Regions from separate parts of the Corynebacterium halotolerans YIM 70093 genome, predicted to be linked through region 2. Evidence: riboswitches for the same ligand, from Rfam matches in the RefSeq annotation. Region 2 holds a riboswitch; the other holds the start of a gene.
What was found. A riboswitch is a leader RNA that binds a small molecule or an ion and turns the genes downstream of it on or off. The one in region 2 is predicted to bind thiamine pyrophosphate.
Positions count from the first base shown of each region.

Region 1: linked by a shared signal. The riboswitch ahead of A605_RS05485 (ECF transporter S component) and the one ahead of A605_RS07280 (bifunctional hydroxymethylpyrimidine kinase/phosphomethylpyrimidine kinase) in region 2 are both predicted to bind thiamine pyrophosphate.

Region 1 covers NC_020302.1:1,157,404-1,161,524, forward strand. The annotation lists gene A605_RS05470 (DUF808 domain-containing protein) at 1-586, opposite strand, end outside; gene A605_RS05475 (2-dehydropantoate 2-reductase) at 686-1,564, shown strand; gene A605_RS05480 (DUF2218 domain-containing protein) at 1,576-1,920, shown strand; TPP riboswitch at 1,934-2,042, shown strand; gene A605_RS05485 (ECF transporter S component) at 2,032-2,655, shown strand; gene A605_RS05490 (ABC transporter ATP-binding protein) at 2,652-3,980, shown strand; gene A605_RS05495 (energy-coupling factor transporter transmembrane component T family protein) at 3,977-4,121, shown strand, end outside.
Region 2 covers NC_020302.1:1,562,223-1,566,343, reverse strand. The annotation lists gene A605_RS07285 (calcineurin-like phosphoesterase C-terminal domain-containing protein) at 434-2,284, shown strand; TPP riboswitch at 2,486-2,582, shown strand; gene A605_RS07280 (bifunctional hydroxymethylpyrimidine kinase/phosphomethylpyrimidine kinase) at 2,571-4,121, shown strand, end outside.

The sequences.
Region 1 (4,121 bases), 400 kb from region 2:
CGTCCATCTTCACCAGCAGCGCCACCGCGCCGTACACCAGGGCGGTGATGCCGAGAGCCACGAGGACGAGCACGACGGTACGGAGGAGGAACGTTTCGTCGGCGACCTCGTTGAGCGAGATGACCATGATCTCCGCGGAGAGGATGAGATCCGTGGTGATCGCCCCCTTGACCAGGTTGTCCTCGGCGTCGGGGCCCTTGTCCTTCGCCGGTTTCTCCTTCTTCTCGTGGCCGAGCACCCGGCCGAGGACCTTCTCCGCGCCCTCGAAGCACAGGTAGGTGCCGCCCACCATGAGGATCGGGGTCAGCGCCCAGGGCGCGATCCACGACAGCAGCAGGGCGATGGGGAGGATGATGACGAGCTTGTTGATCAGCGATCCCTTGGTGATCCGCCAGATCATCGGCAGCTCGCGCGCCGGGGTCACCCCCGAGACGAACCGCGGGGTGACGGCGGCGTCGTCGACCACCACGCCCGCGGCCTTCATACTGGTGCGGCCCGCGGCGGCAGCCACATCGTCCACGCTGGAGGCCGCGGTTCGCGCAATCAACGCCACATCATCGAGCAGTGCTACCAGTCCACCGGCCATCGGGGCCACCTTTCGGATTCGGTTGAACGTGCATCGGTGACCGCCAGATTAGCCAGATCATGGCCCGCGTGCCGGAGCACCGGTTCTAAACTGGACGCCATGAGGATCGCATTCATCGGTGCCGGCGCCGTCGGCGGCTGGTTCGGCGGCCGACTGGCCGCCGCGGGGCACGACGTCGTCTTCGTCGCCCGCGGCGCCACCCTGGACGCCCTGATCACCGAGGGGCTCCGGCTCAACGACGAGCCACCGCTGAAAGTCACCGCGGTGGGCTCGCTCGCGGAGGTGGGGGACTGCGACGTCGTCTTCCTCACGGTCAAGGCCACCGGCGGGACGAACGTGGGGGAGCTGCTGTCCGGGGCGCCCGGGCACGCCCTGGTGGCCGTCACCCAGAACGCGGTGGAGGTGCCCACCCGGGTCGCCGAGGTCGTCGGCCGCGGGCGCACCCTGCCGGGCGTGGTCCGCGGGTTCTTCCACCACACCGGGCCCGGCCGGGTCGAGTTCCACGGCGGGCCGATCTCCTACACCTTCGGCACCTTCGACGGGCGCGCGGACGCCACCGTCGACGAGCTGGCCGCCGCCCTCAACGAGGCCGGCATCGAGGCCACGGTGCACCCCGACATCTGGGCCGAGGTCTGGGAGAAAGCCATGTTCGTCACCTGCTTCGGGGGCCTCGGAGCGTGGACGGGCCGGCCGCTGGGCCACCTGCGCACCGTCGAACGCACCCGTCTGGAGGCCCTGATGCGGGAGGTCCACGCCGTCGCCCGGGCCGACGGTGTGCCGCTGGCCGACCACGCGGTCGCCCGCACCATGGCCTTCGCCGACCGGATGCCCGCCGAGGCCACCAGTTCCATGCAGCGCGACCTGGCCGCGGGGGATCCCGGCGAGCTGGACGCGCAGGTCGGCGCGGTGTGCCGGATCGGGGCGGCCCACGGCGTCGATACGCCCCTGCATTCGGGATTGCTGCGCGCGCTGGGGTAGATTAGCCAGTCATGACCGCTTCCTCGACCGCCCGCGTGAAGACCGACCGGCCGGGACGCTACGGCAAGCAACTGGCCTCCCACTTCTCCACCAAGCTGCAGACCAGTTGGGACGCCGAGTCCGGCCGCGGGCACCTGACCTTCGCCGGGGAGGCCATCGGCGAGGTGGACATGGTCGTCGGGGACCGGGTGCTGCTGCTCCACCTGGAGTGCGACGAGGACGCCCTCGACCGGCTCGAGCGGGTCGTCGGCGTGCACCTCGTGCGCTTCGGCACCCGCGACGGGCTCGAGGTCGCCTGGCGACGCCGCGGCGGGGACGAGGGGACCCGTTGGACCGCCGCCGATCTCGAGGGCTAGAGTAGTCGCGCAACGACACCACCACGGGTGCCCGGTGAAATTCCGGGCTGAGACGCCGTCACGGCGAACCGTCGAACCTGATTCGGTTAGTACCGACGCTAGGGAGAAAACATGAGCACAGGCCCGACCCTGCCCTCCGCCGGCCCGACGGACCGGCGCCGGAAGCGCCCCTCGTGGCGGGTGATCGACATCATCATCGCCGCCGTCCTCGGCGTGGCCTGCGGACTGATCTTCTGGGTGTGGAACGGTATCGGCTTCGCCGGCTTCACCGCCCTCGACGCCCTGACCCCGGGCTTCGGCGGCCTGGTCGCCGGCGTCTGGCTGCTGGGTGGCGTGATCGGCGGGCTGGTCATCCGCAAGCCCGGGGCCGCGGTCTTCGTCGAGGTCATCGCCGCACTGGTCTCCGCCGCCCTGGGCAACCACTGGGGGATTGAGACCCTCTACTCGGGCCTGGCCCAGGGCGTGGGCGCCGAGCTGGTCTTCGCCGTCTTCGGCTACCGGCGCTTCGGTGTGGGCGTGGCCATGGCCGCCGGTGCCGCCGCCGGCCTCGGCGCCTTCGTCCTCGAGCTGTTCACCTCGGCGAACATCGCCAAGTCGCTGACCTTCAACTCCATCTACCTGACCTGCCTGCTCGTCTCCGGAGCCGTCCTCGCCGGGCTGCTGGGCCACTGGCTGGTCAAGGCGCTGGCACGGACCGGGGCGCTCGACCGTTTCGCCGCCGGCCGCACGGCATGACGGGCGCCGTGCCCGGCCGGATCCGGGCGCACGCCTTCTCCTGGCGCCACGCCTCTCGGAAGACGTTCGCGCTCTCCGGGGTGGATCTCGACGTCGCCCCAGGCGAGCGGATCCTGCTCACCGGCGACTCCGGGGCGGGCAAGTCCACCCTGCTGGCGGCGGTCGCCGGCCTGCTCGGCGACGAGGAGGACGGCGAGGCCCGCGGTTCGATCGAGGCGACCGGCACCGCCGGCATGGTCCTCCAGGATCCCGATTCCCAGGTCATCGCCTCCGGCATCGGGGACGACGTCGCCTTCGGCTGCGAGAACCTCGGCCTCCCGCGCGAGGAGATCTGGCGGCGCGTACCGGCCGCCCTGGCCATGGTCGGCCTCGACCTGCCGCTGGATCACCCGACGCGGCAGCTGTCCGGCGGGCAGAAGCAGCGCCTGGCCCTGGCCGGGGTGCTGGCCATGGGGGCGGACATCATCCTGCTCGACGAGCCGACCGCGAACCTCGATCCCGCCGGCCGCCGGGAGGTCGTCGAGGCCGTCGACCAGGCCGTCACCGAGACCGGAGCGACGCTGATCATCGCCGAACACCGCGCCCACCACTGGGTGCCGGTCGTCGACCGGCTGCTGCACCTGACCGCCGACGGCCTGGCGGACATCGGCGCCGATGAGCTGCCCACCCCGCCCGCGCTGCCGCCGGCGGTCGGCGTTCCGGCCGGCACTCCCGCGCTTCTCGACGCCCGCGAGCTGCTCACCGAGTGGGGTCCACCCCGCACGCTCACGCTGCCGGAGGGCACCTCCACCGTGATCACCGGACCCAACGGCTCCGGCAAGTCCACCCTCGCGCTGACCCTGGCGGGTCTGCTCGAGCCCCGGGGTGGCGTCCTCGGTTACTCCGAGCACCTGTGCCGCGGCCTGTCGGGTCCCGCCCACACCTGGTCCTCGGCCGACCTGGCCGACCGCATCGGCTTCGTCTTCCAGGACCCCGAGCACCAGTTCGTCGCCCGCACCGTCGCCGCGGAGATGGCGGTCGGCGGGGGAGATCGGGACCGCATCGACCACCTGCTGGACCGGCTGCGCCTGCGGCACCTGGCGGGCGCCAACCCCTTCACTCTCTCGGGCGGGGAGAAACGCCGCCTGTCGGTGGCCACCGCGCTGGTCTCCGCCCCGCAGCTGCTCATCCTCGACGAACCGACCTTCGGCCAGGACGACCAGACCTTCGCGGAGCTCGTCGGCCTGCTGCGCGAGCTGACCGCCGCCGGCACCACGGTCGCCTCGATCACCCACGACGAGACGTTCATCGCCGCCCTCGGCGACCAGGAGGTGCAGATCCGGTGAACCTGATCGCCGGCGTCAACCCCGTCACCCGGATCCTGGCGCTGATTCTGCTGACCACCCCACTGCTGCTGTCGGTCGACCTGGTCTCCGCGACCGTCGCCCTGGCCTTCACCCTGCTGGTCGCGCCCCTGTGCGGGGTCG
Region 2 (4,121 bases):
GTGCGCGGGAGATGGCACCGGGCAGGGCTTCACTGAAAGCTCCCGGACGGGCGCCATCCGGCACAACTACCTCCTACGACGGCAACGGGCGGCGTCCTCGTCGATCCGGCGGACCCGTTGCCGCGTGCCTGGCAGTGCATCAAGGGCCACTGCCCGGAGGGTAACCCCAGGGTCAACCGGGATTGTCCGACCGTTCACTCTGTTTTACCGCTGAGGACAAGTCAGCGTCCTAACCTCACATCCGGCACCCGGCCCGCCTGTGACGCGGCTCCGGGTGCAACCCGACGTCCGCAGTCGTTGTCCTGCAGGGAAGACGTCGGGTGTTCCCAGTAGGAAAGGCCAGAGGCCAACACCATGATCGGAAGTCGAACCCACCTTGAAATCTAATCCCAGCCCCACCAAGCGCACCCCCTTTCACCGTACGGCAGCCCTGATGTCCGGTCTGACACTGGCCGCCACCGGCGTCCTCGCCCCGACCGTCACCGCCCAGGAGGACACAGCCACCACGGCCTGGGAGGAGACCGCCTACCGCGGCTCCGTCGAGGTCGTCGATGAGCAGGACGACGAGAACACCCTGGAGGGTGTCGTGTTCGAGGACACGAACAAGAACTCCCAGCGGGACGAGGGCGAGCCCGGCATCCCGGGGGTCTCGGTCTCGAACGGCCGCACCATCGTCACCACGGACGCCGAGGGCCGCTACGAGTTGCAGGTCGACGACAACACGACCGTGTTCATCACCCAGCCGGCCGGGTACCAGGTCCCGGTGGACGAGAACAACGTCGCCCAGTTCTTCTACAACCACGTCCCCGAAGGGTCCCCCGACCTGCGCTACAGCGGCATCGAACCCACCGGGCCGCTGCCCGACGCGGTGAACTTCCCGCTCTCCCCGTCGGAGGGGACGGCCTCGCCCGAGCAGAACTGCGTGATCGGCGGGGACATCCAGACCTACACCGCAGAAGAGGTCGAGTACGCCCGCAACGGCGCCTTCGCCGACCTGGCCGCCCGCGATGACTACGCCAACTGCGGCGCCCTGTTCATCGGCGACGTCGTGGGCGATGATCTGTCCCTGTACCCGGACGTCAAGGAGCTGACCGGCATGCTCAACGGTCCGGCCCGCTTCCTGCCCGGCAATCACGACCTGGACTTCGACGCCTCCGATGAGGACCACAAGTTCGACACCTACCGTTCCCACTTCGGCCCGGAGTACTACTCCTTCGATGTCGGTAACGCCCACGTGGTCGCGCTGGAGTCGGTGCAGTACCCGCTGGAGGACGGAGACGGCTACAACGGGGCCATCGACGATGAACAGCTCGAGTGGCTGCGTCAGGACATCGCCCACACCCCCGAGGACAAGCTGATCGTCCTCGCCACCCACGTCCCGCTGATGTCCTTCGCGGACCAGGGCTCGGACGTGCACCAGATCGATCAGGTCCAGGAGATCTACGAGATCATCGGCGACCGTGAGGCGATCGCCGTCAGCGGTCACACGCATGCGCTGGCGAACATGCGCGAGGGAGACAGCCTCGAGGGCTGGAACGAGCTGTACGGCGTCGAGGAGCTGCCGTTCACCCACATCGTGGCCGGCGCCATCTCGGGGGACTGGTACAGCGGAGAGACGACCGAGAACGGATACCCCCAGGCCGTGGGCCGCGACGGCTCCCTGCCCGGCGTGCTGACCCTTGACATCGACGGTTCCGAGGTCTCCGAGTTCTACACCGTCCGTGGCGAGGATCAGTCCACCCAGATGGCCCTGTCCCTGAACACCCCGGCCTACCGGGACTGGTACGAGGACAACATCGACAACGCCGGTGAGGCCGAGGAGTTCGCCGATCCGCTGGTCGTCCCGGAGGACGAGGTGGCCGAGACCTGGCTGACCACCAACTTCTGGATGGGCTCCACCGGCTCCACCGTCGAGGTCTCCATCGACGGCGGCGAGGCAGTCGCCGCCGAGCGCACCCAGCAGATGGACGGCGAGGTGCCGAACGTGGGCGCCGAGTGGTCCGACCCGGCGGCGGTCCAGCAGCAGCTGGTCCACGGGGGCAGCGTGGCCGACCGGGCGGCACACATCTGGCGCCTGCCGCTGCCGGCCGATCTCGGGGCCGGTGAGCACACCGCCGAGGTGACCGCCACCGACGTCCACGGCCACGAGTACACCGAAACCCTCACCTTCACCGTCAGCCCCGTGGAGGGCGGCGACGATAACGGTGACGACGACACCGAGGCCCCCTCCTCCGGGCTGTCCAGCCTCTCGAGCAACCTGTCGAGCGCCGGTTCCCTCTTCTAATTTCTCGACTCCCCGCACTGGCCCCGGTCTTTTCGCCGGAGCCGGGAGAAACAGGACGACCGCTTCGGCCGATCCGCCGTTCCACCATTGAGGCACAAGATCACTTCAGTTGATCTTGTGCCTCAAGCACTGTTTGAGCCTTGTCCGGTCCTCCTCCCCCATCCCCCCCACCCCGCGCAATCGCCTTCTGCTACGGTCGAGCCAACGACATTGGGGTGCGCGCCGCCGGCGCGCTGAGATCAGACCCACTGAACCTGCTCTAGCTCGTACTAGCGAAGGGATTGTCTTGGCTTCCTCACGCCTGCCCGTACTCGATGCCCGCCCGGCCCACACGGAGTTTCCCGGGGTGGCCGTCCCCCGGGTGCTGTCCATCGCCGGCACCGACCCCACCGGCGGCGCCGGAATCCAGGCCGACCTGAAGTCCATCGGCGCGGCCGGCGGATTCGGGATGAGCGTGGTCACCTCGCTCGTCGCCCAGAACACCCACGGCGTGCGTTCCGTGCACACCCCGCCGCTTCAGTTCCTGACCGAGCAGCTGGAGTCCGTCTTCGACGATGTGACCGTCGACGCCGTCAAGATCGGCATGCTCGGCGACGCACGCACCGTTGCCCTCATCTCCCGCTGGCTGGAGGAGCACCCGGTGCCGGTCGTGGTGCTCGACCCGGTGATGATCGCCACCAGCGGTGACCGGCTGCTGGCCGAGGACGCCGAAATCGCCGTCCGCGACCTGGCGACCCGGGCCGACGTGGTCACCCCGAACCTCCGCGAGCTCGGCGTGCTGGTCGGCCAGCCCATGGCCACCGACCTCGACGAGGCTCTCCGACAGGCGGCCGGCTTCGCCGCGACGCATTCCACCACGGTGATCGTCAAGGGCGGGCACCTGACCGGGCCGCAGGCCGACAACGCGGTGGTCACCCCGGACGGCACCATCCACCACGTGGCCAGCCCACGGGTGGACACCCCCCACACCCATGGCACCGGATGTTCCCTGTCCTCGGCGCTGGCCACCCGCCTGGCCGCCGGCGAACCGGTGGACAAGGCCCTGGCCTGGTCCACCCGCTGGCTGCACGAGGCCATCCGTCACGCCGCGGAACTCAACGTGGGCACCGGAACCGGCCCTGTGGACCACTTCCACCGGGACCGCCGCCTGGCCGCCGCGGCCTCCACCCGGGCCTGGGAGCACCTGGCCCGGCCCGCACTCGACGGCTCCGGTCCCGGACAGCTGGTCGCACCGTCCCCCACTCCCTCCCCCAGGGCGCGGATTGCCCCTGCCGGCCCGTACACGGCCGCGCTCTGGGAGGCCACCGGCGGCCTGTGGGCCGAGATCATGGACCTGCCGTTCATCCGGGGTCTGCGCGACGGCACCCTGCCGGAGGAGGACTTCAACTTCTACCTCGCGCAGGATGCGGCGTACCTCAACCGGTACTCACGCGCCCAGGCGCACCTGTCGACGATCGCACCCGACGCCGAGGCCCAGGTCGACTGGGCCCGCGGCGCCACCGACTGCATCGTCGCGGAGAAGGAGCTGCACAACAGCTGGCTGGCGCACCGCGATCTGCCGGAGACCGGCACCTCCCCCGTGACGCTGGCCTACACCGACTTCCTCGTCGCCTCCTGCCACATCAACCCCTACGTGGTTGGCACCGCGACGGTGCTTCCCTGCTACTGGCTCTACGCCGAGATCGGCCTGGAACTGGCCGCGCACAATCACGCCGGGCACCCCTACCGGGCCTGGCTCGACATGTACAGCAGCCAGGAGTTCCTCGACGGAACCCGGCGCGCCATCGCCCGGGTGGAACAGGGGCTGGTCGGGGCGACTGTGGTGGAGCGGGTGCAG